DNA from 3 places in the Streptomyces sp. NPDC127117 genome. Region 2 is predicted to be linked to each of the others. Evidence: riboswitches for the same ligand, from Rfam matches in the RefSeq annotation. Region 2 holds a riboswitch; each other region holds the start of a gene.
The links. Region 2 has a riboswitch for S-adenosylmethionine ahead of ACFVH0_RS02750 (hypothetical protein). Riboswitches for the same ligand answer to the same signal wherever they lie in the genome.

Region 1 (10,558 bases), on a different contig from region 2:
GACCAGCGGGTGGGCGCAGAACAGTCCGTCGCGCACGCCGATGCCGTATTCGGCGGAGAGCGCGGCGGCGAAGTGCGAGCTGTTCCAGCCCTCCACCACGAAGGAGATGACGCCGACCCTCGGGGCGTCGTCGCCGAAGAGCGAGAGCACCTTGACCTCGGGGACCTCGGCCAGGCCGGCGCGCACCGCGGTGACGAGGTGCTGCTCCCGGGCGACCAGGTTGTCGAAGCCCGCCTCGGTGAGCGCCTTGCAGGCGGCGGCGATGGAGTACACGCCGATGACGTTGGGGGAACCGGCCTCGTGGCGGGCGGCGGTGGAGTGCCACTCGACGTCCACCCCGCCGTCGGTGCGACGGGCCACCTTGCGCGAGGCGCCGCCGCCCGCGAGGTAGGGCTCGGCCTCCTGGAGCCAGTCGGCCCGGCCGGCCAGGACGCCCGAGCCGAAGGGCGCGTACAGCTTGTGTCCGGAGAAGGCGACCCAGTCCACGTCCAGCTCGGCGATGTCGACGGGGTGGTGCGGGGCGAGCTGGGCGGCGTCCAGCACGATCCGGGCGCCGTGCGCGTGCGCGGCGGCGGCCAGCTCCTTCACGGGCCACAGCTCGCCGGTGACGTTGGAGGCGCCGGTGACACAGACCAGCGCGGGGCCGTAGGGGTCGCGCTCCGCGAGCGCCCGCTCCAGCGTCTCGACGGCTTGGGCCGGGGTGCGCGGGGCGTTGAGGTAGGTCACCCGGGCGTCGCGCCACGGCAGCAGCGAGGCGTGGTGCTCGGTCTCGTAGACGAAGACCTGGCAGTCGGCCGGGACCACCGCGGCCAGCAGGTTCAGCGAGTCGGTGGTCGAGCGGGTGAAGATCACCTGGTCGCCGGCGCGGCAGCCGAGGAACTCCGCGACGGTGGCGCGGCTGTTCTCGAAGAGGTCCGTGGAGAGCTGCGAGAGGTAACCGGCCCCGCGGTGGACGCTGCCGTAGTACGGGGCGTACGCGGCGACGTCGTCCCAGACCCGCTGGAGGGCGGGGGCGCTGGCGGCGTAGTCGAGCGCGGCGTACGTGACCTCACCGCCCGTGACCAGTGGAACCGTCACATCCTTCCCCAGAACCGGCAGAGGGGCACAAAGCGACTGGTCGGCGGCAGCGGTGAAGACAGACATGGCGAACTCCCGTAAGAGGCAGGCGAATCGCATGCGCCGGCGGATACGCGGCAGCGCAGCGGAAAGAGATGAAGAGGGGTGTGCGGAGGAGGGCCGACGGCCCTATCGCATTCGCGTGCTCACAAGAGGCTCCCTAGGGACCAGGACCCCGGGGGTTGGCATTCACAGATGCCGAGGGGCCCGCGCTTGCCGCAGACCTCGCTGCCTACGGCCTGGTCTTCACCCGGGGCACCCCGCCACGGACGGAGGGTTGCCGGACAGCGGGCCGGGGCCGTAGTCGCTGTCACTCATGACCTGCCCAGCATCTTGCCATACGTACGAAGACGCGCAAGGCGCAGTCCAGGATCCGGACTGCGCCCTGCGCCACATCTGCGCCTGTTTCAGGCGTTGCTGGCCGCCACCCAGCGCTCCAGCGCCCGCGCCGCCGCACCGGAGTCGATGGACTCGGCGGCCTTCGCGATCCCGGCCGCGAGCTGTTCGTTCAGCGTGCCGTCCGTCGGGTCGAGAGCCGTCAGCGCCGCCGCCGAGTTGAGCAGCACGGCGTCCCGCGCGGGCCCCCGCTCGCCGGCCAGCACCCGCCGGGCCACATCGGCGTTGTACGAGGCGTCCGCGCCGCGCAGGGCCTCCACGGGCACCAGCTCCAGGCCGACGTCGCGCGGGTCGAAGGTCTCCTCGCGCACCGCTCCGTCCCGGACCACCCAGACCCGCGAGGTCGCGGTCGTGGTCAGCTCGTCCAGGCCGTCGTCGCCGCGGAAGACCAGCGCCGAATTGCCGCGCTCGGCAAGGACGCCGGCGACGATGGGCGCCATCCTCAGGTCGGCGACACCGACGGCCTGGGAACGCACCTGGGCCGGGTTGGTGAGCGGTCCGAGGATGTTGAACGTGGTCGGCGTGCCGAGCTCCTTGCGGGCCCTGGCCACGTATCGCAGGGCGGGGTGGAACTTCACCGCGAAGCAGAAGGTGATGCCCGCCTCCTCGGCCACCTCGACGACCCGCTGGGCGCTGAGGTCCAGATTGACGCCGAGCTTCTCCAGCACATCGGAGGAACCGCTCGCGGACGAGGAGGCGCGGTTGCCGTGCTTGACGACCTTGGCGCCGGTGCCGGCGATGACGACCGCCGACATGGTGGAGATGTTCACCGTCTTGGCGAGGTCGCCGCCGGTGCCGACGATGTCGACCGTACGGCCGGGTACGTGGATGGTGTTGGCATGCTCGTACATCGCCCGCACCAGGCCGGAGACCTCGTCGATCGTCTCGCCCTTGGCGCGCAGGGCGACCGCGAATCCGGCGATCTGCACATCGCTCGCCTCACCGCGCATGATGCGGTCCATCGCCCACGCGGTGTCGTCGGCGGTGAGGTTCTCGCCGCGCAGCAGGGGGTTCAGCACGCCGGGCCAGGTACGGTCCGCCACGCTGTCGCCGCCGATCGGGGTCACAACGTTCATGGTCCGCTCCTGGGGTCCACAGCCGGTAAAAGGGATACCTCCACCCTATCCAGCCCCGGGGACGGCAAAGAGCCCCGTCCATCGAATGGACGGGGCTCCTGCTGTGGCGATCAGTTCAGGCGATCAGTGGTGACCGTGGCCGCTGGTGATCTCCTTGTACTCCTCGACGGTGGGCTTGGCGATCTGGTTGTCCTCGCCGAAGTAGCCCTTGCTGAGCCGGGCCCGCAGCTTCTGCAGGGCCGACACCTTGCGCTCGACACCGTTCTCGTCGACCGTCGGGCCGATCTCGACCGGCTTGTACTGCTCGTGCGCGGTGAGCGTGTGCAGCTGCTCGGGGCCGAGCGGCTCGTGGATCTCGACGAACTCACCGTGCGGCAGGCGCTTGATGATGCCGGACTCGCGTCCGTGCAGCACCTTCTCCTTGTCGCGGCGCTGGAGGCCGAGGCAGATCCGCCGGGTGGCGATGAACGCGAGGACCGGGCCGACGAAGATGAAGATCCGTACGAACCAGGAGATGGCGTTCAGCGACAGGTGGAAGTGCGTGGCCCACAGGTCGTTGCCACCGCCGATGAAGACGATGACGTACTCGGTGATCCAGGCGACACCGAAGGCCGTCCGGGTCGGGGCGTTGCGCGGGCGGTCCAGGATGTGGTGCTCGCGCTTGTCCCCGGTGACCCAGGACTCGACGAACGGGTAGACCGCGATGATCGCGAGTACCAGTCCGAAGGCCATCAGCGGGATGAACACACCCAGGACGAGCGTGTGACCCCAGAGGTTGATCTCCCAGCCAGGCATCACTCGGATCAGACCCTCGGCGAAGCCCATGTACCAGTCGGGCTGGGCGCCGGTGGACACCTGGTCCGGACGGTACGGACCGATGTTCCAGATCGGGTTGATCGTGGCGATCGCCGCGATGATGGCGATGATGCCGAAGACCAGGAAGAAGAAGCCACCGGCCTTCGCCATGTACACCGGCAGCAGCGGCATGCCGACGACGTTCTTGTTGGTGCGGCCGGGGCCCGCGAACTGCGTGTGCTTGTGGTAGAAGACCAGGATCAGGTGCGCCACCAGCAGGCCGAGCATGATGCCCGGCAGCAGCAGGATGTGGATCGAGTAGAACCGGGCGACGAAGTCGTGACCGGGGAACTCTCCGCCGAACAGGAACATCGAGATGTACGTGCCGACGATCGGCGTCGACAGGATCGCGCCCTGGGTGAACCGGACACCCGTACCGGACAGCAGGTCGTCCGGGAGCGAGTAGCCGGTGAAGCCGGTGAACATGCCCAGCACGAACAGCAGGAAGCCGAACAGCCAGTTGATCTCACGCGGCTTGCGGAACGCGCCCGTGAAGAAGACGCGCATCATGTGCACGAACATGCCGGCCAGGAAGATCAGCGCGGCCCAGTGGTGGATCTGGCGAACCAGCAGACCACCGCGGACGTCGAAGCTGATGTCCAGTGTCGAGGCGTATGCCTGCGACATCTTGATGCCCTGCATCGGCTCGTACGAGCCGTGGTACACGACCTCGTTCATGCTCGGGTGGAAGAACAGCGTCAGATACACACCCGTGAGGATGATGATGATGAAGCTGTAGAGGGCGATCTCACCGAGCATGAAGGACCAGTGGTCCGGGAAGATCTTGCGCATGTTGGCCTTGGCCAGGGAGTAGATCCCGAGCCGGCCGTCCGCCCAGTCGGCCACCCGCTCACCGGCGGGCGCCTTGCGATTGCCCGGTGCGGCGGCACCGGGCGTGTTCGTGGTCGCAGTACTCATCCGCGCTCCCAGAATGCAGGACCGACGGGCTCTTCGAAGTCACCGAGCGCCTCGAGGTTGCCCTCGCTGTTCACGCCGATCCGCAGCTGCGGGAGGGCGTGACCGGCCGGACCGAAGATGACGCGGGCGCCGTCGGAGAGGTCGAAGGTGGACTGGTGGCACGGGCAGAGCACGTGGTGCGTCTGCTGCTCGTACAGGCTGATCGGGCAGCCGACGTGGGTGCAGATCTTGGAGAAGGCCACGATTCCCTCGTGGGCCCACTCGCGCTCGCGCTTGTCCTTGATGTTGTCCGGCTCGATGCGGATGATCATCAGCGCGGCCTTGGCGATCTGGTTCTGGAAGTCCTCCGCCTCCTCCGTCAGCCCCTCGGGCATGGCGAAGGTCAGCGAACCGACGGCGACGTCCTCGGGACGCAGCGGCTCCATCGTGTTCATGTTGATGAGCTGCTTGCCCTTGGCCCACAGGGTGTTGCGGAGCTTCTTCTCCGGCAGCGGACCGAGGTCGCGCAGCAGCACCACACCGGAGAGGGGCACCAGGGCCAGCGCGCCGAACATGGTGTTGCGGATCAGCTTGCGCCGTCCGAAGCCGGACTCCTCGGCACCGGCCGCGAAGTCCGCCATGACCTTCGCCTTGACCTCGGGCTCCGCCTCGATGGCGTGCCGGTCGTCGGCGACCTCCACGTCGGACATCAGCGTGCGCGCCCAGTGGACGGCACCGGCGCCGATCGCGAAGAGTGCCACGCCCAGGGTCAGACCCAGGGAGAAGTTGAGCGCGCTCACATGGCCGAAGGGCCAGATGTACACGATCTTGTCGACCGGGAAGATGACGTACGAGGCGATGAAGCCGATCGTCGCCAGCATGGACAGCGTGAACATGAACGCGACGGCGCGCTCGGAGCGCTTCGCGGCCCGTTCGTCGATGTCCTGGATGCGCGGCTTGTGGGCCGGCAGCCCCGGGTCGGCGAACGGGTCGTCCGCGACCTTCACCGCGTCGTGCGCGGGGTCCTGCTCAGCGGGCAGGTTCTCGTCTGGAATCTCTTGGCTACTCATGACTTCTTGGCCTTAGCGGTGTGGGCCGCGACCCAAATGGCAACTGCGATCAGTGCGCCGAGCCCGAAGATCCAGGCGAACAGACCCTCACTGACCGGCCCCAGGCCGCCCAGCTTCAGCCCGCCCGGGTTCTCCGCCTGGGCGCTGTTCACGGTCTGGATGTACGCGATGATGTCCCGCTTCTGCTGCGCGGGCATCGTCGTGTCCGGGAAGGACGGCATGCTCTGCGGGCCGGTCTGCATGGCCTCGTAGACATGCTTCGGGTCCACGCCCTCAAGGCTGGGGGCGTACTTGCCGTTCGTCAGCGCGCCGCCCTCACCGGTGAAGTTGTGGCACTGCGCGCAGTTGGTACGGAACAGGTCGCCACCCTTGGCGATGTCCGCACCCTCAGGGTTGACCTCGTTCTTGGTCGGGATGACCGGGCCGGCGCCGAGCGACGCGACGTACGCCGCGAGCTGGTCGATCTGCGCCTGGCTGTAGATGACCTTCTTCTTCGGCACCTGGGCGCCGGGCTGCTGCGCCGGCATACGGCCCGTACCGACCTGGAAGTCAACGGCGGCGGAGCCCACGCCGACCAGGCTCGGCCCGTCGGTGGTGCCCTGACCGCCGGTTCCGTGGCAGCTGGCGCAACCGACGGAGTACAGCTTCTTGCCCTCATCGATGGCGAGGGACTGGGCGGTTTCGTCGGCCTGCGCCTTACTCGCGGGCGCAAACGCGGCGTACAGCCCCCCAGTGGCCGCCAGCGCGAGGAGTAGTACGACGACCGCCGCCAACGGATGGCGTCGTCGTGCGGAGAGCTTTTTCACGGATTACCCCGGTGTCAGGATCTTCTGCGTCGATGCTGGATGTGGTTCGGGTTCGAACCCGGTTACTTGATCATGTAGATCGTGGCGAAGAGGCCGATCCACACGACATCGACGAAGTGCCAGTAATAGGACACGACGATGGCGGCGGTCGCCTGTTCGTGGGTGAACCTCTTGGCTGCGTATGTCCTGCCCAGAACGAGCAGGAAGGCGATGAGACCGCCTGTCACATGCAGACCGTGGAAGCCGGTGGTCAGGTAGAACACCGAGCCGTACGGGTCGGAGGACAGCGAGAGGCCGTCCTTCTTCACCAGCTCGGTGTACTCGAAGACCTGGCCTCCGATGAAGATCGCACCCATCACGAAAGTGATCACGAACCAGGCACGGAGCTTCTTCACATCGCCCCGCTCCGCGGCGAAGACGCCGAGCTGGCAGGTGAGTGAGGAGAGCACCAGGATCGTGGTGTTCGTCGCCGAGAACGGGAAGTTCAGGGCCGAAGCCATTTCCTTCCAGTGGTCCGGTCCCGTCACCGATCGCAGGGTGAAGTACATCGCGAAGAGGGCCGCGAAGAACATCAGCTCGGAACTCAACCAGATGATGGTTCCGACGCTGGTGAGGTTCGGTCGATTGACCGACGGGTGCGCGTGCCCGGTTTCTACTGTCGTTGCTGTCGCCACGACCGACATTATGTCGGTCGCTTATCCCGCCCTCACCCCGGGGGGTGCCGTTCGGTGTGTCAGCCGGGTGTGTCCTCCCCGAACGGCCCATGGATCCGCTCTCCCGGGCGGTGCTGACAGGCCGTCGGGCGGAGTACGATCCGCGCATCGGTTCATGCCCGGAAAGCCCCGAAGACACAGATGTCACGGAGGAACAATGCAGCCGACCGCCACGGTCCTGGTCTACAGCGACGACGCCAACACCCGTGAGCAGGTGAGGCTGGCAGCCGGGCGCAGGCCCGCGGCTGACGTGCCACCGGTGGAATTCCTCGAATGCGCCACCATGCCCGCCGTGCTGGAGGCGCTGGACCGCGGCGGCATCGACGTCTGTGTGCTGGACGGCGAGACGGCGCCCGCGGGCGGCATGGGCGTCTGCCGGCAGATCAAGGACGAGATCTTCCGGTGCCCGCCGGTGCTGCTGCTGATCGGGCGCCCGCAGGACGCCTGGCTGGCCACCTGGAGCCGCGCGGACGCCGCGGTGACCCTGCCGGTCGAACCGGTCGAGTTCGCGGACGCCCTGGCCGCCCTGCTGCGCAGCAGGGACTGCGTGGGCGCCTGAGGCCCGCCGCGGCCCCGTCCGTGGTCCCTCCGAGGGGCAGCGCACACCCCGGTCCGGTCAGACCTCGGGGCGCAGTCGCGCCGCCTGGATCGTCTCCGTACGGTCCGGGGTGGTGCTCTTCTGCAGGGCGCTGCCCTTCAGCCATTTGGCCCAGGACAGGTTCCAGTCCCCGTAGCCGTTGTCGAACGGTGTCATCGTCTCGCCCTGGCTGCCCACGACCGTGACGATGTCGCCCGGGCGCACGGTGTTGTAGAACCACTCGGCCTGGCTGGTGCTCATGCCGGTACAGCCGTGGCTGACGTTCGCGTACCCCTGCGAGCCGGTGGACCAGGGGGCCGCGTGCACGTACTCGCCGCTCCAGGTGACCCGCGTCGCGTAGTAGACCTGCAGGTCGTACGAGTCGGAGGAGCCCTCGGCGATGCCGATCGTCTCCCCGCGCATACGTACGCGGTATTCCTTGCCCAGCACGACCTTGACGCCGTTTCGGGTGGAGAAGCCCGGCTTGCCGGTCGTCACCGGAATGGTGTTGATCACTTTCCCGTCGCGCTTGACCGTCATCGAGTGCGCCGCGGCGTTCGTGACGGCCTCGATGCGGGCGCCCGTGGTGAGCCTCAGCGGCTTGGTGGGGGCTCCGTAGAGGGCGTCGGTGACCTTGACGCCGGCCAGGCCGCTGGTGACGTCGATGGTCGCCCTGGCGGGCCAGTAGTCCTTGGGGCGGTAGTGCAGGGTCTTGTCGTCGACCCAGTACCAGGAGCCGGTCACGGCGGGCGTGGAGCGGACCCGCAGGGCGCGCTCGACATTGGCCCTGGAGGCCTTGTCCTTGACCGGAGCGCTGAGTTCCGCCGTGATGGGCTGTCCGACGCCGTAGGTGCCCGCCTGAGGGCCGAAGGCGACCTTCAGGAACTTCTTGGCGGAGGTGGTCCCGAAAGAGAGCGTACGGCTGCCAGGAGCGCCGTCGTCGTCCTCCACACCGACCCTGACGGTGTACCGGGTGCCGGCGGCGAGCGGGAGCGTGGAGTGCCACCGCTTCCCGTCCGCGCCGAGTTCACCCGCGAGGTGGCGGCCGCTCGTGTCGACGGCCGACACGTCCGTGATCCGGCCGTCGTCGCCGTTGACGGTGACCTCCAGCGGCTTGCCGGGGTCGACCTTCTCGTCGCCGTCCGACGCGTTGGCGGTGATCTCGTCCGCCGCGTCGTACGGCTTCTCCGCGAGCGGGTGGCCACCGGACCCGCCACAGGCGGTCACACCTGCGACCAGGGACACGACCAGCAGAGTGCAGCTCACTACGGGGCGGATGCGCGGCGTGTGGTTCATGGACCCACGTTATGGAGGTTCGTCCGTATCGGCGCGCGGTGTGACTGCGAACGGGGGGCCCGTACTCCTCTCGGTGGAGAAGTACGGGCCCCCCGTCAGGTGGAGCGGCGACGCTGTGTCACTGGGTGCGGTTCTCACCGCGGTAATACTCGAAGACCCAGCCGAACAGACCGATCAGGATGACCGGGGCCGAGAAGTAGAGCAGCCACCAGCCGAAGATGACTCCCATGAAGGCGAGGGCACCGCCGACCGCCAGCGAGAGCGGCTGCCAGCTGTGCGGGGAGAAGAACCCCACCTCGCCGGCCTCGTCCGCCACATCGGCTTCCTTGTTGTCCTGCGCCATGGCGTCGACCCGCCGGGCCGTGAAGGCCAGGTAGAAGCCGATCATGACACTCAGCCCGAAGGCCAGGACGAGCGCGGTGGTACCGGCCGGCTCCTTCGACCACACGCCGTACGTGACGGCCATGGCGAGGATGAAGACGCTCAGCCAGATGAACATCTTGCCCTGGATCTTCACTTGCCGGCCTCCTTGCCACCAGCGAGGGCCTTGTCATCCTCGGAGTGGTGCTCCAGCTGTTCGAGCGCCGAGATCTCCGGGTGATGCAGGTCGAACGCCGGGGATTCGGAACGGATCCGCGGCAGGGTGAGGAAGTTGTGCCGCGGCGGCGGGCAGGAGGTCGCCCACTCCAGCGAACGGCCGTAACCCCACGGGTCGTCGACCTCGACCTTCTTGCCGTACTTGGCGGTCTTCCACACGTTGTAGAAGAACGGCAGCATCGACAGGCCGAGCAGGAACGAGGAGATCGTCGAGATCGTGTTCAGCGCGGTGAAGCCGTCGGCCGCGAGGTAGTCCGCGTAACGACGCGGCATGCCCTCGGCACCCAGCCAGTGCTGCACCAGGAACGTGCCGTGGAAGCCCACGAACAGCGTCCAGAACGTGATCTTGCCGAGCCGCTCGTCCAGCATCTTGCCGGTGAACTTCGGCCACCAGAAGTGGAATCCGGAGAACATCGCGAAGACCACGGTGCCGAAGATGACGTAGTGGAAGTGCGCGACGACGAAGTACGAGTCCGAGACGTGGAAGTCCATCGGGGGCGATGCCAGGATCACGCCGGTCAGACCACCGAAGGTGAAGGTGATCAGGAAGCCGACGGCCCAGAGCATCGGTGTCTCGAAGGACAACGATCCCTTCCACATCGTGCCGATCCAGTTGAAGAACTTCACACCGGTCGGTACCGCGATGAGGAATGTCATGAACGAGAAGAACGGCAACAGCACGCCGCCCGTCACGTACATGTGGTGCGCCCACACCGTCACGGAAAGACCCGCGATGGCGATCGTCGCGCTGATCAGGCCGATGTAGCCGAACATCGGCTTCCGGCTGAACACCGGAATCACTTCGGAAATGATTCCGAAGAATGGCAGGGCGATGATGTACACCTCTGGATGGCCGAAGAACCAGAAGAGGTGTTGCCAGAGCAATGCGCCGCCATTGGCCGCGTCGAAGACATGCGCACCGAATTTACGGTCCGCCTCCAGCGCGAAGAGCGCGGCGGCGAGCACCGGGAAGGCCAGCAGGACCAGCACACCGGTCAGCAGGACGTTCCAGACGAAGATCGGCATGCGGAACATCGTCATGCCGGGGGCACGCATGCAGATGATCGTGGTGATGAAGTTGACCGAACCGAGGATCGTGCCGAAGCCGGAGAAGGCCAGACCCATGATCCACATGTCGGCGCCGACACCCGGCGACCGG
Region 2 (10,558 bases):
CGTGTTCGGCTACTCCCTCACGCGCGGCAACGGCCGCCCGTCCCGGGTGCCGCCGGGCGTCTGACCCGCACACCCCGCCGGACGGGCCCGGCTCCCGGGCCCGTCCGGCGGCGGCGCACAGCGGCTACCCTCGACAACTCACGTACTGCACAAGGCCGATGACAGGTTCCAGGGCGTGCGGTACCGCTGAAGTCAGGTCGCCGCGCGCCGGATCGGTGCGCCACAAGGGAGCGGAGACATTCATGTCCACGGAGACCGGCCCGGTCATCGACGCCGAGCCGCGGAGCCACCGGATCGTGCCGGGCCCGAAGGGGCTGCCGTTCCTGGGGAACCTGCCGCAGTTCGGGAAGAACCCCCTCGCCTTCTTCGAGCGGCTGCGCTCCCACGGGGACATGGTGGGCTGGCGGTTCGGCCCCAACTCCTGTGTGTACATAGCCGATCCGGACTGCATAGGCGAGCTGCTCACGGAGACGGAGCGCTCCTTCGACCAGCCGGCCCTGGGAATCGCCTTCCGGACCGTGATGGGCAACGGCGTGGTGGTCGCCCGCGGCACCGACTGGCGGCGGAAGCGTTCGCTGGTGCAGCCCTCCGTACGTCCCAAGCAGGTGCGCTCGTACGCGGCGACGATGGCGAGCAGCACGGTGGAGCTGGCGGACACCTGGTCGGGCGGTGAACGCATCGACATCAAGCGGGAGATGGCGGCGCTGACACAGCGGATCGCGGTGCGCACCATCTTCGGTGTCGACACTGCGGCCGACGCCGAGGCGATGGGCCGGGCGATGGATGTGGCGCAGCAGGAGATCGGCAAGGAGTTCGCCGGGATCGGCGCACTGCTGCCGGACTGGGTGCCGACCCCCGGCCGGGCCAGGATCAAGAAGGCCGCGGCGGTCATCGACGCCGAGGTGGGCCGGGTCGTCGCCCGTCATCGTGACGGCGGGGACGAGCGCCCCGACCTGCTGAGCCGGCTGCTGACGGCGGTCGACGAGTCGGGGGAACGCCTCACCGACCGGGAGATCCGCGACGAGACGGTCACGCTGTACATCGGTGGGCACGAGACGACCAGTTCCACTCTGGTGTGGGCCTGGTATCTGCTGGCCCGCAATCCGCGGGTGCGTGCCGCGCTCGCCGAGGAGCTGGACCGGGTGCTCGGCGACCGGGAGCCGGAGTTCGACGACTACGCGCGGCTGACGTACACGCAGTCCGTGGTCAAGGAGACGCTGCGCCTCTACCCGACGATCTGGCTGATCACCGGTGTCGCGAAGGAGGGTGCGCGGATCGGCGGTGTGCCGATGCCGGAGGGCACCCGGGTGTGGACCAGCCAGTGGGTGACTCAGCGCGACGCGCGGTGGTTCCCCGAGCCGGAGGAGTTCCGTCCCGAGCGCTGGGATCCGGAGGCGGGCGACAGCATCGCGGAGTACGCCTGGTTCCCGTTCGGCGGCGGCCCCCGGGTCTGTCTGGGTACCCGGTTCGCGATGGTCGAGGCTGTGCTGATCCTGGCCGTGCTGGCCCGCCGCTTCGAGCTGGACGTGGACCCGGGCGTCATCGAGCCGGTCCCGTCGCTCACGCTGCAGCCGGACCGGGAGGTGCTGGCGACGGTCCGGACCCGGTGAGGCTCGCGGGGCGGGCCCGGTGGCCGCTCCGGTCGCTCTCGGGCCCGCCCCGCAGGCTGCTCCGGTCCGCAGTGCCGCACGCCCTCCGTGCCGGCCCGGTCCCCGGCCGAGGAGGCTGAAGGGCGGTTCCAGCAGGCCCGGCCGGCGCAGGGCCTCGTCCGCCTCCCTGGCGCACACCGCACGCCGGCCGCTCGGCTCCACCGCCCCGTCCCGCCGCCGGATATGCCGAACCGATATGTCCGATCTGTCGCGGAGGTCAGGTCATACGGTTCACACTGTCCATGTCGGCCGCACCCGCCGACGGGCCGTCCGGCCGCTATCCGCAGGCTGTCGATCCAACGGGAGAAACACCATGCGTCTTCGCTCCGCTCTCACCGCCGCACTCGCCGTCGCGGCCACCCTGCCACTGACCGGCACCACGGCGTCCGCGACGAACGGCACCGCGAGCCGCCTCGCGACCTGCCAGGAGAAGTCCCTCTCGGTGCACGCAGCACCCGGCGGACAGCGGAACGCGGCCCGGATCGACGTCGTCAACAACGGCGGCCGGGCCTGCGTGGTGGACCGGATCCCCACGATCACCTTCCGGGGCCTCGACGGCTCCGCCGAGGCCGTCCCGCCCGCCGGGAGCGGCCCCTACGAGCTGTCCCCGGGCGAGCGGGCGTACGCCGCCGTGCGGACCGCGGACCCGGCGGCCGCCGAGGGCCACGTCGTCGGCAGCATCTCGGTGGCGGCGGACCCCTCCCACCTGGGCGTCGCCTTCCGCGCGGCCGCCGTGGGCATGCCGCAGGGGATCCATGTGTGGGTGCCGCTGACCACCCGCTGGCAGGAGTCACAGGCGGCGGCGGACAGCGCGCTGGCGGACGCGCTGGGGTGATGTGCGGCTACAGTCCGTAGCTTGTGCCGCCGACCGTCCGCCGTGGGTCGGGGGCGGTCGTCGCGCACGGCGTGCCGCCCTCGAAACCCGCATTGACCAGGGCCGTGGCCCGGCCCGTGGAGTCCACCAGCTTCAGGGCGTGCCACCGCGGCAGCCAGAACACCCGTCCGCGGTGGACCGTGAGCAGTTCGGTGAGTGCCGCCGGGGCGTGCGTCCACACCTTCGGCAGCTCCTCGGCATGGTCGAAGGCGGGGCGCAGTGCGAACCAGCCGTCGGCGCCGATGTCACCGGAGGTGAGCAGCAGCTCCATGGCCTGGCCGGGCTCCTGGTGGCACTTCTTGGTGTGGATCCAGTGGACGTGGTGGCCGGGGCCGTAGCTGGTGCAGCCGTCGTTCCGGACGAGGTGGGGGAGCATGGTGCTTCGCCTTCCCGGGATCCTGGACCCCAGGTGCTCTGCCCCGACGGTCCGCTGTTCCCCGCGCGCTGCGCACGGGGCCGGTCGTCACCCGGAGCACCCGCAGCGGAGCGGGATGCCGTCCAGTTAGCCGGGGCTGTGCACTGGAACTCATGACCTGCGAGAACTGTATCCCACGGACGGCGGTGCCCGACGGGTGGTCAGGTGCTCAGCCGTGCAGCAGTACGGGGAAGGCCTCCATGTCGTTCTGTGTCATCACCGGCAGCTTGCGGACCTCCGTGTCCGGGACGGCCGCCCGCAGCGCGGGGAAGCGCGCGAAGAGTGCCGGCAGGGCGATGCCCGCCTCCACGCGGGAGAGCGCCGCTCCGGGGCAGATGTGCGGGCCGTGGCCGAAGGTCATGTGGCGGATCGGAGCCGGCCGGGCGATGTCGAAGGCGTCGGCGTCCGCCCCGTGCTGCTCGATGTCACGGCCGATGGCGCGATAGGAGATCACCACTCCCTCGCCCTTCGCGATCACCTCGTCGCCCACCTGGATGTCCTGGGTGGCGAACCGCATCAGCAGATGGGTGGTGGGGGTGTCCCAGCGCAGGGTCTCCTCGATCACCGTCTCCCACGGGATCTGGCCGTCGAGGACGCGTCGGAGCTGGTCGGGGTGGGTGAGCAGGGCCCGTACGGCGTTGAGGATCAGCCCGATGGTGGTCTCGTGCCCGGCGGCCACCATGGCCTTGAGGTTGCCCACCACCTCTTCCTCGGTGAGCGGTGCGCCGCCTTCCTCGGCCAGGATGAGCGCGCTGGTGAGGTCGTCGGTCGGGCGCGCCGTCCTCTCGCGTACGAGAGCGGCGTAGAACACGTCCAACTCGGCCAGCAGCGCCAGGCGTTCCTCCTGCGGGGTGAGCATGGAGAAGAACGCCTTGTACCGCTTCATCAGCATGGGGTGCTCGGCCTCGTCCACCCCCATCAGCATGCCGACGACGCGCATCGGCAGCGGCTGGGCGAACACGGACTTGAGGTCGACCACGCCGTTCTCGCTCCTGCGGCTCTGTTCGTCGAGCGCGTCGAGCAGTTCCTCGGTGAACTTCTCGATGTCCGGGCGGATCTCCTCCAGCCGGCGCGGGGTGAGCGCCTGGGAGGTCTTGGTGCGCAGCCGTCGATGCTCGGCGCCGTCCACGGTGAACATGGAGCGCCCGGCGTCGATCATGCCGATCAGCGGCCACTCGTGGGTGACCTCGCCGCGCTGCCAGAGTCCCCAGGCGTCGAGGTCCTTGACCAGGCGGGGATCGACGAGGAGTTGGCGGGCCAGCGCGTGCCGGGTGACGGTCAGGGCCGGAACGCCGAGCAGTTCGATCCTGGCGAGCGGACCCGCGTCGCGCAGTCGGGCCGTCTCTCCGTCCAGGTCCTGGACCAGCGGATCGATGACGACGGGAGCGCCGCTCGAAGCGGCACCCCGGGCGGCGGCGTGCGGGCAGTTCACGACGGGTCTCCTGTCGGACGGACGGGGGCGAACCGGACGGGCAGCGCGGTCATGCCCCGCAGGAAGGCGGACTGCCGCCGGACCAGCTCGGGGACGGGAACGGCGAGGTCCAGGTCGGGGAGCCGGTCGAGCAGCACCTCGATGCCGGTGCGGGCGATGATCTCGGCGATCTCCTGCGCGGGGAAGGGGCAGCGGTACTCGCCGTGGCTGAACGCCAGGTGGGCGCTGTTGCCGCGCTGACCGGACGGTCCGCCCGAGGCGGAGAGGTGCTGGCGGATGTGCGGATCGGCGTTGGCCGCGCCCAGGCCCAGCAACAGCATGTCCCCGGCGCGGATGCTGCGGTCCCCCAGCCGGGTGTCGCGGGCCGCCCAGCGCCCGGCGAGGATCTGCGTCGGACCTTCCTCCCAGAGCACCTCGTTCATGGCTTCGGCGACGCTGTGCCGGCCGCCGGTGAGCGCCACGGCGAACTGGTCGTCGGTGAGCATCAGCCGGAGCGAGTTGCCGATCCAGTCGGCGGTGGTGAGGTGTCCCGCGGCCGTGATGGCCATCAGGTCGAGTACGTACTCCTCGTCGGTGAACTCCCCCGCGTACGCCAGCATGCGCGAGGTGACGTCGTTCCCGGGCGAGGCCCGGCGGGCCGCCAGCAGGCGCTGCATGCTCTCGCCGAACCGCAGATGGGCCTCCTGCGCGCCCGGTCCGCCGTCGGCCAGGTCCCGGAGCACCTCGGCGATCCGCGGCCCGTCCGCGTCGGCGAAGCCGACCAGGCGGGCGAGCACGAGCACCGGCAGCGGAACGGCGAAGTCGGCGATCAGGTCGGCCGTGCCGCGGTCGCAGAACCCGTCCACGAGGCGGTCGGCCAACTCCTCGCAGTCCCTGCGGAGTTCGAAGTGCTCGACCTCTTCGAGGGCCTGCCCGACCATCGCGGCGTGACGCCGGTGCTCGGCACCGGCGGTGAAGTAGATGGACGGCATGGGCCGGCCGACCATCGGCAGCAGCGGCCAGTCCTCGGGGATGTTCCCCCACTGGTTCCACAGTCCGACGTCCCTGGGGAACAACTCGCCGTCACTGGTGACCTGGTGGAGTTCGCGGTAGCCGATGACCAGCCAGGCCGGAACCCCTCCGGGCAGCTCGACGGGTACGACGGGGCCGTGTTCGCCTCGCATGGCGCGGTAGACGACATGGGGTTCCGTGTGGAACTCGGGTCCGCTGAGCGGCACGGCGGAGCGGCCGGCTCCTGCCGGGCAGTGTCCGGCGGCGGTCGGCGTGGATGCGGTCGGGTGTCCTGACACCGCGGATGCGGGCGTCGTCATCGTACGGAATCTCCTGCGACGAAGGCTTCGCTCGTTGCGGTGGTCGGTTGATCAACGCGCCTTCACTATAGGGAAATTCGGTGAGCCTTCGGGCACTGTTCACAACCATTCCCGCCACTCTTGCGATCCTGTGAGCCCGTTTTTCGACCATGCCTGACCAAAAGGGCGGGATGCTCCCACCGCCCGCCCCCACCACCGCCCTTCCGTGAATTCACGATCCGGGCACTTTCCGGAACGTTGACCGGAGCACCGGCAAGGAACGCCGATCCGGACGTTGACATGCACCGGTCGCACGGTGAATTCTGATGCTCGAATCTCCCGAGTTTCAATCATGTCTGCGCAGGCATTGCCTATTTCACTGTTCGGTACGAACGGAGAACACTCCTTGCGGATACTCAAGAAACGTCCCGGTCGAGCGGCGGCCGGCACGCTCTCGGTGATCGTCCTCGCGCTCACCGCCCTGACCGCCCCCGCCCCGCGGGCACACGCCGCGGCCACCCCCTCGGGCACCCTGGACAGCACCACGAAGAACGTGACGTGGCAGAGCCCGGTCTACGCCAAGGGCACCGTCGACTCGCCCGCCAAGTGCGGCACGGCCGCCGAGGACCCCGACAACGCGGTCTGCGCCCGGTTCGACCTGACCGTCGACCCGCCCGAGGGCCAGTGGGACGACAACCCCGAGGGTGGTGTCCCGGTCTCCATCCAGTGGGAGACGCCCACGGACGACTTCGACATGTACATCTACGACTCGGCCGACAGACAGGTGGCCTCCAGCGCCGGCACCGCCGACCCCGAGTCCGCGGTCATCCCGAAGGCTTCCGGGACCTACCACGTGGTGGTCGTCCCCTACGACGTGCACAACAATTCCTTCAGCGGAAAGGCGTATCTGCCCGAGGCCACCGACGCCGGGAACCTCACCGGTTTCGGCGGCTCGCACGGCAGGTACGAGATCGCGGCCGGTGCGCTCAAGGCACGCGCCGAGTTCTTCACCGACGACACACTGCGGCTGCAGGCTTCCCCGGACGGCGTACTCGCCGACCCGAAGGACAGCCACATGATCCGGCAGCAGCCCAAAGCCCAACCGCGCACCGAGTCCTTCGACGCGGGCACCTATTACGGCATCCGCTCCAAGGGCGTCGTATTGCGTGTGTACAAGAAGCCCTTGCGTTTCGGCCTCTACAAGGCCGACAACCGCACGGCCATCTGGCAGGAGGCCGATCCGCTGCGCTGGACCGGCGGCGGCATGCGGCAGAGCCTGAAGCGCGGCGCGGACGAACAGTTCTTCGGCGGCGGCGAGCAGAACGGCAGCTTCTCGCACCGCGGCCGGCTCATGAACGTCGGCAACAACACCAACTGGAACGAGGGCGGTTACAACAACTCCCAGCCGTTCTATCTCTCCACTGCCGGCTACGGCGTGTTCCGCAACACCATGACGCCCGGCATCTACGACTTCAACTCCCCGGTACGGACCGGCCAGCAGGAACGGCGCCTGGACGCGTACTACTTCACCGGTGACACCAAGACGGTCATCGGCAAGTACACCTCCCTGGTGGGCAAGCCGTTCATGCCTCCGGTGTACGGGCTGGAGCCCGGCTCCGCCGACTGCTACCTCCACAACGCCAACCGGGGCGAGCGCCACACCCTGGACGCGCTGAAGGTCTCCGACAGCTACGTCGACAACGGGATGCCGCTCGGCTGGATGCTCGTCAACGACGGCTACGGCTGCGGTTACGAGAACCTGCCGGAGACGGGTGCGGGGCTCAACAAGAACCACGCCCAGCTCGGGCTGTGGACCCAGGACGGTCTGCCCGACGAGGCCTCGGAGGCCAAGGCCGGGGTACGCGTCCGCAAGCTGGACGTCGCCTGGGTCGGCGGCGGCTACGGCTTCGCGCTGGACGCCTGCGACCAGGCCAAGGCCGGCATCGAGAACAACAGCGACGCCCGCGGCTTCGTCTGGCTGCCCGTGTCCTGGGCCGGTGCGCAGCGCTGCGGTGTGCTGTGGAGCGGGGACCAGAGCCTGTCCTGGGACTTCATCCGCTGGCAGATCCCGACGTACGCCGGAGCCACCATGTCCGGCATCGCGTACAACACGGGCGACGTCGGCAGCATCTACCGTCACGACCCCGAGATGTACACCCGCGACCTTCAGTGGAAGGCGTTCCTCCCGGCCATCATGACCATGGACGGCTGGGCCAGTGACATCACCACCAAGCAGCCGCACGATCAGCAGCCGTGGCTGGACGGTGAGCCGTACACCTCCATCAACCGCAAGTACCTGATGCTGAAGGAGCGGCTGCTGCCGTACATGTACACCCTGTCGAAGGAGGCCACGGAGACCGGTGTCGGCGCGGTCCGGCCGCTCGCGCTGGAGTACCCCGACGACCCGGCCGCGCTCGGTCCGGACGCCAAGTACGAGTTCCTGGCCGGACCCGACTTCCTGGTCGCGCCGGTGTACAGCGACACGGACGTCCGTGACGGCATCTACCTGCCGAAGGGCACCTGGACCGACTACTGGACGGGCAAGACGTACCGGGGCCCGACCACGGTCAACGGCTACAGGGCTCCGCTCGACACCCTGCCGCTCTTCGTCCGGGGCGGATCGATCGTACCGATGTGGCCCGAGGGCACCGTGTCCTGGGAGTCCCGGGACCGCACCCGGCTCGGCTACGACATCCACCCGCAGGGCACCACTGAGTACACGCTCTACGAGGACGACGGCGTGACGCGGAAATTCGCCGAGGGCGCCTCGGCCACCCAGCACGTCCGGGTCCAGGCACCCGCCCACGGCAAGAAGGGCACCACCACCGTCAAGATCGGTGCGAGTGTGGGCAGTTACCGGGGCAAGGTGTCCGCCCGCTCGTACGACCTCACCGTGCACGGCGAGCACACACCGTCGCAGGTCGTCATGGGCCACAGCCGCCTGCACCGGGTGAGCTCGGCGGCGGAGCTCGCGAAGGCCGGATCGGGCTGGTTCACCGACCCCGCGACCGGGATCACGCAGGTCAAAACGCCGTCCCTCTCCACCGGACGCGGCTTCACGGTCGAGCTGCGGAAGTAGCCGGCCGGCACGGCAGCACATGGTCGGGGCCGTCTCCGGACGGCCCCGACCCCTGCGCCCGGGACGCTACGGCTTGCGGGCGACCGCACCGTAGATCGGCACCGGCTGCGTCTCCACCGGAAGCTCGCCGACGCTCAGCTCCGGATGCCAGTCGACGACCGGCACGAGGCCGGGCTCCACCATTTCCAGCCCGTCGAAGAACCGGCCGACGGCCCGGTGGGACCTCGGTACGAGCGTCACACCGCCCGCCGCGTACGAGGCCACCCCCTTCGCCACGCTCTCGGGGTCGAAGTCACCGGTGAGCTGCGACAGCACCAGGCAGCTCCCGGCGGGAAGCCGCCCCATCAACCGCTCCACCAGCGCGTACGCCCCCTCGCTCCGCCCCTCCCCCTCGCCGCCGTCCCCGTCGTCGATGAAGTGCATCAGGGCGATGAGGGAGAGCGCGACGGGCCGGTCGAAGTCGAGCACGCCGGCGGCGAGTTCGAGGATCCGCTCCGGCTGCCGCACATCGGCGTCGAGGTACGCCGTCACTCCCTCGGCGGTCCCGTTCAGCAACGCCCCGGCATGGGCCAGGACGATGGGGTCGTTGTCCACGTACACGACCCGGGCGTCGGGAGCCGTGCTCTGGACGATCTGGTGCAGGTTGGGCTCGGTGGGAATGCCGGAGCCGATGTCGAGGAACTGCCGCATCCCCTCCTCGCCCGCGAGCCGGCGCATCGCACGGTGCATGAACCACCGGTTGTGGCGAGCGATGCGCTTCGTGTCCGGCGAGAGCCCGGCGATCTGTCTCCCCAGCTCCTCGTCGACGGGATAGTTGTCCTTCCCGCCGAGAAACCAGTCGTACACCCGCGCGGGATGCGGCCTTGTGGTGTCGATGCGGTCCGCACCGGATCCGTACCCTGTCATCTGGCACTCCCCCTGGTACTGATCAGCTTCCTGCCTCAGGATCTCCCAGCGATCGCCCGGCCGGCCGCGCGGACACACGTGATCCGGCGGCCGGCCACCCTCATCGGGCCCCGGGGCACCTCACTCCTTCACGCCGATACCCCCGAAGGCGTCGACGTCCGCGGGCACGGTCGCGCTGTCGGCGTCGGGATGCCACTCGCTCAGCCGGACGAAGCCCGGGTCGAGGATCCGCAGTCCGTCGAAGAGCGTGACGATCTCGTCGGGCTCGCGCACGTAGTACGGCACCGCGCCGCTCTCGATGTACGCCTTCTCCGCGGCGATCATGCCCTCGCTGGTACGCGTCCCGTCGTACATCACGAGGTAGCTGCCGACGGGCAGCCCCGCCATCAGCTTGCCGACCACCTCACGCGCCTTCGCGAAGTCGCCCGCGTGACCGAGGATGCCGAGCAGCATCAGGGCCACGGGCCGGTCGAAGTCGAGCGTCCTGGCCGCCTCGGCGAGGATGGTGTCCGGGTCGTAGAGGTCGGCGTCGATGTAGTCGGTGACGCCCTCGGGGGAACTGGTCAGCAGCGCACGGGCATGGGTCAGCACGAGCGGGTCGTTGTCGACGTACACGATCCGCGATTCGGGCGCGATGTCCTGGGCCACCTGGTGGGTGTTGTCCGCGGTGGGCAGCCCCGTCCCGATGTCCAGGAACTGCCGCACGCCCCGCTCCGTCACGAGGTGGCCCACCGAACGCCGCAGGAACTGCCGCCCCGCCACCGCCACGTCGACGAGCCCCGGGAAGAAGGCCTTGATCTGGTCACCGACCTCGCGGTCGACCTCGTAGTTGTCCTTGCCGCCCACGAAGTAGTTCCAGAAGCGGGCGGAATGAGGCCTGGTGGTGTCGATCCGGTCCGACACCGGGTTGGCGG
Region 3 (10,558 bases), on a different contig from region 2:
AAGGCAGTACAGCAAGGACGACTTTCCCGATCCGCTCTGCCCGGTGATCGCCACGACCTCGCCTCGGCCGACTCTCATGCGCGCGCCGCTGACAGCAAGCGTGCTGCCGTACGAGAGGTCCACCTCCCGGGCCGATACAACTTCTGAATCACTTGCCTGCTTCATCCGAACCCCCTCGAAGGAGTGGGCCCGGGCGCCGCCGCCCGGGCCCGGGCGGCGGCTACTTCTTGGTCTTGTAGTGCTTCGTCAGTGAACAATTGTCCGGGCGCAACGAACCACGGTCACGGCATGCGCGAATGTATGCCTCGGTCGTGTGCCTGGCCGCGCCGTCATAGACGGTCTTGTGCAGATGGACCTTCGCCTTCTGCTTTCCGTTGAACCGGTTCCAGGCGTAGCCCTGGACACGCACCTGCATGTAGACGTTGTGGCCGTCCTTGCGATCAGTGTCCTCAAGGTCGCCCCTCCATTCGAAGCCGCCGTGATTCGTTCCCGCAGGGTTGAAGAAGTACTGACCTTGGCGAAACGCGACGCCATCGCTGTCCAGCAGGGGAAGGCCATGCCATCCCACAGCCATCGCGGCCCCAGCCCCGCCGAAGAACAGCCCTGCCGCCAGCACTGCGCTCGTCGCCGATTTCCTCATCTGTGTCTCCCGTTCGACTTCCCCCGCCACCTGACGGCAGCAATTGATTACGGATAGTAGTCAAGGCGATACCGCCGAAACCATTACTCTCCGTGACGTTCACCGCATCGAGTGGTTCCGAAGCGTGGTCGGAACCGCGCCCCCTCAGAAATGTGACCGGGCCCGGAGCTCAAGCCCCGGGCCCGGTCACGCAACGCGAGGCGGACTAGCCGACCCGCACCAGGACCCACTCGCGCCCGCCCTGGCCGCCCAGCCTCGCGCGGTCGTCCTGCGCGGTGAGCGTGCCCAGGTTCGCGGCGCCGTCGAGGCTCAGGGCGACGCCCTCGCCGCTGGACGGGCCGTGGATCAGCCACTGGTCCGGAGAGGCGTTGCACTCGCTCTCGGTCACGGCGGGCGGGTAGATCTTCAGCGGCGACAGGGCCAGACAGCGGCTTCCGTCATTCCCCTCGCGGAACTGCACCGCACCGTTCGGAAGATTGATCGCGCGCCAGGCGGAAGAGCGGCCGCACTCGCCGAGCTCTCCGCCGAACACACCTCCACCGGCGTTCAAGCACTGGCTGCTTTCGGCGTTCTGGATCAGGTAGTAGCCGTTGTCGACGGCTTGGGCGGGGGTGGAGAGCGCCACGACCGCGACGGCGGACGCGGCCAGCGGCAGGATGGATCGGATACGCACGGGACTCCTCGTGACGAGTAGAGAGGGTGGGGGGAAGCGCGGGCCGATCGGCCCGACACCCGAGATCACAGGGCCCGCCGCCCCTTTCCCGTTCTCCGCACCGCGCCCCCGCCGGTCCACTCCGCCAGCAGCGGCGCGTTCGGAGCGCACCCGGCGCATTCGGATCACTGCGCACACCCGCTCCCACCTGGGAAGTTCCACCCGGAGCCCAAGCTGCGAAGTCCGAGCGCTCTTTCCGAGGAATGGGAGGCGCGCCGTACCGCACCCACGCTCACACCGCCGGCGGCGGACCGCACGGCGCTGGAGCCGCAGGTCGGCGAGTGATTCGAGCGCGGCGCCACGGAGGCGGAGCTGCCGCACGCCCTCACCGACGGGCTCCCCACGCCCGTCCATCACGCGGCGCCCCCGGTCCGCAGGCGGCTCACCGACAAGATGCCACCCGAACGAGTCACTCCGAAGCAACGGCGAACGGTGTTGCGCGCCCTCGAATGCAGCGAATGCCGCTCGCCGGGCAGTGCGGGGGCCCTGACCGGAGGCCGGTGCGGGCCATGCCGAGGCGAAGCGGTCGCCACAGCCACCGGGCCCAGCCGGGCCGTTTCGGCAGAAGGTGCGCGAAATCGGTTGAACGGCGTAATGGCCGGGCCGGCTCGCCGGTCCGCGAGACCGCGCCAAGTGTCCGGAACCGGCTCCCACCTGGGGGTGGTTTGATCTGCATTCTCCAGCGATCGACTACTGCGCGTGTTCCTCTTGGCACCGGCTGTTACGAACCACCCAAAGGGGAACGAACCATGTCCGAACCCACCCACGAGCAGATCGTCTCCGGGCTCCACGACCGGCCTCCCATCGCGCTCGCACCCGGCCCCCGTCTGGACGCCGAGAGGCCCGGCTCCCTCCCCCTGTCGCCCAGCGAGGTGTGGGAGCTGCCGGGAGGTACCGCCTGGGTCTACTACGGGGAGGGGAACACCGGTCTCATCCGGCCGGTCATCTTCGCCGACGGTTTCAACACGGGGCCGAGCGAGCTGGAGTTCTCCTGGCAGATCATGGAGTTCGGCGACTACGCGCTCATCAGCGAGCTGCGCCGCCGTGGCCACGATGTCGTCCTGCTGGGGTTCGACGAGCGCAGTGCGTCGATTCTGGACAACTCCCGTACGGCGCAGGCCGCGATCATGCGGGCCATCGCGGAACGACAGGGCGACACACCGCTGGCGGTCGGCGGGTTCAGCATGGGCGGGCTCGTCACCCGGCACGCGCTGGCCAGGATGGAGACCGAGAGCATCGACCACCAGACCGCTCTGTACTTCTCCTACGACAGCCCGCACCGCGGCGCCTGGATCCCGATCGCGCTCCAGGCGTTCGCGCACTACATCAAGGATCTCGACAGCCGGTTCTCGGACCAGATCAACAGCCCGGCCGCCCGCCAGCTGCTGTGGCGCCACATCGAGAAGTGGGACAGCACCCCGGACCAGAGCGACGAGCGCGGCGCGTTCCTGGCGGAGATGCAGGCGGTCGGCGAATGGCCGCGCCGGCCCCTGCTGATCGGTGTCGCCAACGGCCGGGGCGACGGCGAGGGCACCGACGTACGGGCGGGCGAACTGGCGCTGGAGGGCAAGGGCCTGTCGGTCCTGGGCACCAAGCTCTACACCCAGGCGCCGGGCCCCGACGAGCTGGTCGCGAAGCTGCGGGTGGTGACGCTGAAGACCAACGAGGTCCGTACGAACGGGCTCCCGTCGATCGACGGCGCGCCCGGCGGCTCGCTGGAAGGCTTCGGCATCCTCGCCGACGGGCTCAACGCCCTCAACGCGATCCTCGGCTTCAAGACCGATGTGCGCATCCGGTCACACTGCTTCGTGCCGTCCGTCAGCGCGGTCGACGTCGGCGATCCGGACACGGACGAGGAGCTGTACAAGAACGTCTCGGAGCTTCCGGAAGACACCGGCGGACTGGACGAGTTCAAGCTCGCCTCCCGGAACGAGGGTCACACCCTGGTGACCGAGGAACTCTGCACCTGGCTGCTCGACCGCCTGCCGTAGCCCGGGGGCCGTCCGCGGTGACCGAGGCCCCGTCTCATACCGGGGAGCCAGGCGGCCATGACGGAATGGGGACTGCGGTATCACGCGCTCACGATGCTCCGGCGGGCATCGTGAGCGCGTCCACCGCAGACCTACGGGGAGCCCCATGTGACAGCCGTACCGCACCATCCCGGTCGCGACTCCAGCCGTGGCCACAGCCGTCGTCAGGTGCTCGTCACCGGGCTGGCGGCTTCGGCGTTACTGGCCACGAGCGCCCTGCCGTCACCCGCCGCGGCAGCGGTCGGCCCGGCCCGCCGCACCTCGCTCCCGAAGGCCGTGCTGCCGCGCCCCACCGGCCCGTTCGCCGTCGGCACCGTCGCGCTCCACCTCGTCGACCGCTCGCGGACCGAACCCTGGGTGCCGGGCACCTCCGCCCACCGGGAGCTGATGGTCAGCCTCTGGTACCCGGCCCGGCCGGGCGGGGCGGCGCGTCCCGTGCCGCAGATGACGGCGGGCGCCGCGGCCCACTTCGGCGGCGCGGAGGGGGCCGCCGCCATGAACCTGAGGATGGCGCCCGGAAGCGTCGACTGGGGCGCGACGCTCACCCACGCGCACCGGGACGCCCCTGTCGACCGCCGGGCCGGGCGGCTCCCCGTGGTGTTGTACTCCCCCGGGCTCGGCGATCCCCGCACCTGGAGCACCGCGCTGGTGGAGGACCTGGCGAGCCGGGGGTACGCCGTCGTCACGATCGACCACACCCATGAGGCGACCGAGGTCGAGTTCCCGGACGGCCGGCTGGCCACCATGCGGATCTTCGACGGGGCGCCGCCGACCGATCCGGAGGCGGTCAGCGTCCTGCTGAAGAAGGTCGTGGCGGTCCGGGTCGCCGACAGCCGGTTCGTGCTCGACGAGCTGGCGCGGCTGGACCGGACCCGGTTCGGCGGCACGCTCGATCTGCGCCGGGCCGGCATGTTCGGCCAGTCCGCGGGCGGGTTCACCGCCGCCCAGGCGATGCACGACGACCGGCGCTTCCTGGCGGGCATCAACATGGACGGCGAGATGGACTACGTCGGCGGCCGGGAGCCGGACGGAACCCACCTGAGCAGCGTGGCCCTGGACGGGCTCGACCGGCCGTTGCTGCTGATGGGGACCGGGAGCGAGGGCTCGGGCGACTACCGGCGGCAGCCGTCCTGGGCGGCGTTCCGGGCGAACACCCGCGGCTGGAACGCCGATGTGACGCTGACCGGGTCGCGGCACGCCTCGTACACGGACGCCGAGGTGCTGCTGCCTCAGCTGGCCCGGCGGGGCGCGGTGCCGGAGGGCGGGCTCGCCGGGGCGGTCGGGACGGTTCCCCCTGGCCGCGCACTGGCCGCGAACCGGGCGTACGTGGCGTCGTTCTTCGACCGGTGGCTGCGCGGGCGCGACGACCGGCTGCTCGACGGGCCCTCGGAACGCTTCCCGGAGATGGTGTTCGCCCGGTAGCGCCAGGGGCGGGAGACGCACGTGGGCCCCGGGACCGAAATGGTCCCGGGGCCCACGCGGCAGAGCTGGGAAGCTGTGCCGAACTGCCGATCCGTCAGGATCAGAAGTCCATGTCACCGCCCGGCATGCCGCCCGGAGCGGCCGCGGCGGCCTTCTCCGGCTTGTCGGCGATGACGGCCTCGGTGGTGAGGAACAGCGCGGCGATGGACGCGGCGTTCTGCAGGGCGGAACGCGTGACCTTCGCCGGGTCGAGGATGCCCTCGGCGATCATGTCGACGTACTCGCCGGTCGCGGCGTTCAGACCGTGGCCGACGGCCAGGTTGCGCACCTTCTCGACGACGACGCCGCCCTCAAGACCACCGTTGACGGCGATCTGCTTGAGCGGGGCCTCCAGCGCCAGCTTGACGGCGTTGGCGCCGGTCGCCTCGTCACCCGAGAGCTCCAGCTTCTCGAAGACGGCCGAGGCCTGGAGCAGAGCCACGCCACCACCGGCGACGATGCCCTCCTCGACGGCGGCCTTGGCGTTGCGCACCGCGTCCTCGATGCGGTGCTTGCGCTCCTTGAGCTCGACCTCGGTCGCGGCACCGGCCTTGATGACGGCCACGCCGCCGGCCAGCTTCGCGAGGCGCTCCTGGAGCTTCTCGCGGTCGTAGTCCGAGTCGGAGTTCTCGATCTCGGCGCGGATCTGGTTGACCCGGCCCTGGACCTGGTCGCTGTCACCGGCGCCGTCGACGATGGTCGTCTCGTCCTTGGTGATGACGACCTTGCGGGCGCGGCCGAGCAGGTCGAGACCGGCGTTCTCCAGCTTGAGGCCGACCTCCTCGGAGATGACGGTGCCACCGGTGAGGATGGCGATGTCGCCGAGCATGGCCTTGCGGCGGTCACCGAAGCCCGGGGCCTTGACGGCGACGGACTTGAAGGTGCCACGGATCTTGTTGACGACCAGGGTCGACAGGGCCTCGCCCTCGACGTCCTCGGCGATGATCAGCAGCGGCTTGCCGGACTGCATGACCTTCTCCAGCAGCGGAAGGAGGTCCTTCACGTTGCTGATCTTCGAGTTGACGATCAGGATGTACGGGTCGTCCAGGGACGACTCCATGCGCTCCATGTCGGTGGCGAAGTACGCCGAGATGTAGCCCTTGTCGAAGCGCATACCCTCGGTGAGCTCCAGCTCCAGACCGAAGGTCTGGGACTCCTCGACGGTGATGACGCCTTCCTTGCCGACCTTGTCCATGGCCTCGGCGATGAGCTCGCCGATCTGGGTGTCGGCGGCGGAGATGGAGGCCGTCGAAGCGATCTGCTCCTTGGTCTCCACGTCCTTGGCCTGCTCCAGGAGGGCGGCGGAGACGGCCTCGACGGCCTTCTCGATACCCCGCTTGAGGGCCATCGGGTTGGCACCCGCGGCAACGTTGCGCAGACCCTCGCGGACGAGAGCCTGGGCGAGAACGGTGGCGGTGGTCGTACCGTCGCCGGCGACGTCGTCCGTCTTCTTGGCGACCTCCTTGACCAGCTCCGCACCGATCTTCTCGTACGGGTCCTCCAGCTCGATCTCCTTGGCGATGGAAACACCATCGTTGGTGATCGTGGGGGCGCCCCACTTCTTCTCAAGGACGACGTTGCGACCCTTGGGGCCAAGGGTGACCTTGACGGCGTCGGCGAGCTGGTTCATGCCGCGCTCGAGACCGCGCCGGGCCTCCTCGTCGAACGCGATGATCTTGGCCATGTGAAGTGGTCCTCCCGGACAGGGGTGGATTTCTCCGGACCGAGTGGCGCCCGCGACGGACGGCCTGCGTGACCGGTGGTTCCTTGCCCCACCGACCTGCGGGCCTCACCGGCCCGGTCCAAGTTCTGTCACTCTCACCTGGAGAGTGCTAACGCCAATGATTAGCACTCGACCCCCGAGAGTGCAAGCGTCCCCCTCCGGATGTGGACAACCACGGAGGGCCGATGCGGACAACCGTGGAGGGCTGTGGACAACGCCCGGCGGCGTGCCGGGACGCACTGAGGGCCCGTACCCCCGGGGTACGGGCCCTCAGTGCGTGAGTGGTGTCGTTGGCCGACCGCGCCGAACTCAGCCGACGGCGAGCTTGACCATGTCTGCCTGCGGCCCCTTCTGGCCCTGCGAGATCTCGAATTCAACTCGCTGACCCTCTTCGAGGGTGCGGTACCCGTCCATCTGGATCGCGCTGTAGTGGACGAAAACATCCGCACCACCGTCGACCGCGATGAAGCCGTACCCCTTCTCCGCGTTGAACCACTTGACGGTGCCCTGAGCCATGCCTAACTCCCCTATTACTGGCCCTTGCGCAGGACCGCACTTCGCGGACCCGGGTCAGAACTCACCCTCCGACAGGAGAGGGTGTGTGCGCCGGAACGCGTCGACCGCGGCTGAATGTATCTGCCCAACTGCCCTCTGCAACAGGTCAATCGGACGAGAATTCTCGGCCGCGCCGAACGCCCGAATATGTGGAATTCATGAGATTCCTGGGCAAGTCGGGCCAGGCAAAGGCGACTTATGCCGCAAGCACAACGCACACTTTGGCTGCATCTTGTCGCGACCAGGCGCATTCTCATATGCGGGCGGCGCGGGGCAGCTGGGGGGACTTCCCACACTGTACCCCGCTCAACCATGCAGAATTGCCCCCTCCGCTTCAAACGCGGAGGGGGCAATTCGATAACGCGATGCGGCCGGACGGGGCGTCAGCAGCCGCCCGCCACCGCCGGGATGATCGAGATGCCGGCGCCGTCGGGCGTCGCGGTCTCCAGGCCGCCCTCGAAGCGCACGTCGTCGTCGTTGACGTACACGTTCACGAAGCGGCGCAGCTTGCCCTGGTCGTCCAGGACGCGGGCGGCGATGCCCGGGTGGTTCAGCTCCAGGGACTCGATGACCTGGGAGAGGGTCGAGCCCTCGGCCGGGACCTCGGCCCGGCCGCCCGTGTAGGTGCGGAGGATGGTGGGGATGCGGACCTTGACGCTCATGGTGGGTGCCCTTCCTGGAGTCTCGGGTGGTCAGCTGGTGGCGAGGCCGGCGGCGCGGAACGCGTCCAGGCTGGGGCGGATCGTCGCGGTCGCCTGAGAGGTGTCGGCCACCGCGTCGAGGGTCTTGAGGCCGTCACCCGTGTTGAGTACGACGGTGGTCAGCGACGGGTCGATCAGGCCGGCCTCGATGAGCTTCTTCGTCACGCCGACCGTCACACCGCCCGCCGTCTCCGCGAAGATGCCCTCGGTGCGCGCCAGCAGCTTGATCGCGTCGACGACCTGCTCGTCGTCGACGTCCTCGACCGCACCGCCGGTGCGGCGGGCGATGTCCAGGACGTACGGGCCGTCGGCCGGGTTGCCGATCGCGAGGGACTTGGCGATCGTGTTCGGCTTCTGCGGCCGGACGATGTCGTGGCCGCCCTTGTACGCGACCGAGACCGGTGAGCAGCCCTCGGCCTGGGCGCCGAAGAGCTTGTACGGCTTGTCCTCGACCAGGCCGAGCTTGATCAGCTCCTGGAGCCCCTTGTCGATCTTGGTGAACTGCGAGCCGGACGCGATCGGGATGACCAGCTGGTCCGGGAGCCGCCAGCCGAGCTGCTCGCAGATCTCGTACGCCAGGGTCTTGGAGCCCTCGCCGTAGTAGGGACGCAGGTTGACGTTGACGAAGCCCCAGCCCTCGCCGAGCGGGTCGCCGATGAGCTCGGAGCAGAAGCGGTTGACGTCGTCGTAGTTGCCCTCGATGCCGACCAGTTCACCGCCGTACACCGCGGCCATGACGACCTTGCCCTGCTCCAGGTCGTGCGGGATGAACACGCAGGAGCGGAAGCCGGCACGGGCGGCGGCGGCGCCGACGGCACCGGCGAGGTTGCCGGTGGAGGAGCAGGAGAGGGTGGTGAAGCCGAAGGCGCGGGCGGCCTCGATGGCCTGGGCGACGACCCGGTCCTTGAAGGAGTGCGTGGGGTTGCCGGAGTCGTCCTTGACGAACAGCTTGCCCTGCTCGACGCCGAGTTCGCGGGCGAGGTTGTCGGCCTGGACGAGCTTGGTCCAGCCGGGGTTCAGGTTGGGCTTCTCGGCGACATCGGCGGGGACCGGCAGCAGCGGCGCGTAGCGCCAGATGTTGGCCGGGCCGGCCTCGATGCGCTTCTTCAGCTCTTCGGGCGAGCCGCTCGGCAGGTCGTACGCGACTTCGAGCGGCCCGAAACAGGACGCGCAGGCGAAAATGGGGCCGAGTTCGAATCGCTCGCCGCACTCGCGGCAGGAAAGGCCCGAGGCGGGGCCGAGGTCGACGGATCGGACATCGGCGGAAGAATTGGTGCTTACTGCAACGGTCTGCGCAGCCATGGTGGCGAGGCCCTTTCTCCTCATCTTCCTCGCGGCGCGTTTCGCCACGAGACGGAATTGGCACCTTCCCCACCTGACCTCGCGGTCGGCGGGAGGGTTGCCGGGACTTCAACGGGCCGTTCCCTCAGTCCCTCTGGATGAGCGCTGTGGCACCGGATCTTCGATCCGGGCATTTATCGGCGGACGGACCCCGGCATGCGATGGTCGTCCGCGTTGTTCAAGACTGTAACCGAAGCACCGGACTGTTGAGATAGTCGTCCGAACCGCGAGATGGATCACATACAGGGAGTATCGACCGTGCTGGAAGAGGTCGAATGCTGGCTGGCCAGGCGTTCCTGGTCGGCCGCCGACCGTCCGATGGACCGCCTGCTGGCCGCCAGGGCCGCGGAGGCGGGCCGCGGGAGCGTCAGTGTCGTACTGCCCGCGCTGAACGAGGAGGCGACGGTCGGCGAGATCGTCGCGACGATCCGGCGCGAGCTGATGGAGAAGGTCCGCCTGGTCGACGAACTCGTGGTGATCGATTCCGGTTCCACCGACGCCACCGCGGAGGTGGCCCGGGAGGCCGGCGCCCGGGTGGTGCACCGCGACGCGATACTCCCCCGGATACGGGCCGTACCCGGCAAGGGCGAGGTGCTGTGGCGTTCGCTCCTGGTCACCGGGGGCGACATCGTCTGCTTCGTCGACGCCGATCTGAAGGACTTCTCGGCGGACTTCGTCTCCGGCATCGTCGGCCCGCTGCTGACCGACCCGGACGTGCAGTTCGTGAAGGCGATGTACGACCGCCCCTTCGGTGACGCGGCGGGGCAGGGCGGCCGGGTGACCGAACTCGTGGCCCGTCCGCTGCTCAATCTGCACTGGCCGCAGCTGGCCGGTTTCGTCCAGCCGCTGGGCGGCGAGTACGCCGTGCGCCGCTCGCTGCTCGAACGGCTGCCCTTCCCCGTCGGGTACGGCGTGGAGCTGGGCCTGCTGGTCGACGCGCTGCACACGGTGGGGCTGGACGCGCTGGCCCAGGTCGACGTGGGGGTGCGCAAGCACCGGCACCAGGACGGGCAGGCGCTCGGCCGGATGGCGGCGGCGATCTACCGCACCGCCCAGCTGCGGCTCTCCCGCGGCCACCTGATCCGCCCGGTCCTCACCCAGTTCGAACGCGGCGAGAACGGCTTCGTACCGCGCACCCATGCCGTGGACACCGAGGAGCGTCCCCCGATGTGCGAGATCGAGGAGTACGTTTCGCGCCGCGCGGCCTGACGTGGCCTGACTTCGCACGTTTGGGCGGTTCGTGATCGGGCTAGATTCCGCAACATGGTCTCCGAGCACGATGCCCAGCCCGCTGCCCGGTCCGGCGTCCGGTCCGGTGCCCAGGTCCTCGTCGCGTCCAACCGCGGCCCGGTCTCGTACACCCTGACAGAGGACGGCTCGCTCGACGCGAGACGG

Region 1: another riboswitch for S-adenosylmethionine. It lies ahead of ACFVH0_RS39665 (aminotransferase class V-fold PLP-dependent enzyme); the one in region 2 lies ahead of ACFVH0_RS02750 (hypothetical protein).
Region 3: another riboswitch for S-adenosylmethionine. It lies ahead of thrC (threonine synthase); the one in region 2 lies ahead of ACFVH0_RS02750 (hypothetical protein).

Annotation. Positions count from the first base shown of each region.
Region 1 covers NZ_JBHXTM010000103.1:6,120-16,677, reverse strand. Annotated here, with positions in the region: gene ACFVH0_RS39665 (aminotransferase class V-fold PLP-dependent enzyme) at 1-1,143, opposite strand, end outside; SAM riboswitch class IV at 1,321-1,438, opposite strand; gene trpD (anthranilate phosphoribosyltransferase) at 1,524-2,588, opposite strand; gene ACFVH0_RS39655 (cytochrome bc complex cytochrome b subunit) at 2,712-4,361, opposite strand; gene ACFVH0_RS39650 (Rieske 2Fe-2S domain-containing protein) at 4,358-5,410, opposite strand; gene ACFVH0_RS39645 (c-type cytochrome) at 5,407-6,216, opposite strand; gene ACFVH0_RS39640 (heme-copper oxidase subunit III) at 6,279-6,899, opposite strand; gene ACFVH0_RS39635 (hypothetical protein) at 7,087-7,488, shown strand; gene ACFVH0_RS39630 (Ig-like domain-containing protein) at 7,546-8,802, opposite strand; gene ACFVH0_RS39625 (cytochrome c oxidase subunit 4) at 8,921-9,319, opposite strand; gene ctaD (cytochrome c oxidase subunit I) at 9,316-10,558, opposite strand, start outside.
Region 2 covers NZ_JBHXTM010000002.1:155,160-165,717, forward strand. Annotated here, with positions in the region: gene ACFVH0_RS02735 (hypothetical protein) at 1-64, shown strand, start outside; gene ACFVH0_RS02740 (cytochrome P450) at 243-1,610, shown strand; gene ACFVH0_RS02745 (DUF4232 domain-containing protein) at 1,963-2,484, shown strand; gene ACFVH0_RS02750 (hypothetical protein) at 2,492-2,899, opposite strand; SAM riboswitch class IV at 2,948-3,057, opposite strand; gene ACFVH0_RS02755 (cytochrome P450) at 3,108-4,370, opposite strand; gene ACFVH0_RS02760 (cytochrome P450) at 4,367-5,680, opposite strand; gene ACFVH0_RS02765 (TIM-barrel domain-containing protein) at 6,066-8,738, shown strand; gene ACFVH0_RS02770 (SAM-dependent methyltransferase) at 8,805-9,644, opposite strand; gene ACFVH0_RS02775 (SAM-dependent methyltransferase) at 9,765-10,558, opposite strand, start outside.
Region 3 covers NZ_JBHXTM010000005.1:54,373-64,930, reverse strand. Annotated here, with positions in the region: gene ACFVH0_RS06515 (ABC transporter ATP-binding protein) at 1-165, opposite strand, end outside; gene ACFVH0_RS06510 (hypothetical protein) at 221-640, opposite strand; gene ACFVH0_RS06505 (hypothetical protein) at 846-1,313, opposite strand; gene ACFVH0_RS06500 (esterase/lipase family protein) at 2,102-3,343, shown strand; gene ACFVH0_RS06495 (alpha/beta hydrolase family protein) at 3,491-4,804, shown strand; gene groL (chaperonin GroEL) at 4,905-6,527, opposite strand; gene ACFVH0_RS06485 (cold-shock protein) at 6,876-7,082, opposite strand; gene ACFVH0_RS06480 (MoaD/ThiS family protein) at 7,505-7,783, opposite strand; gene thrC (threonine synthase) at 7,814-9,124, opposite strand; SAM riboswitch class I at 9,142-9,268, opposite strand; gene ACFVH0_RS06470 (glucosyl-3-phosphoglycerate synthase) at 9,422-10,372, shown strand; gene ACFVH0_RS06465 (trehalose-6-phosphate synthase) at 10,427-10,558, shown strand, end outside.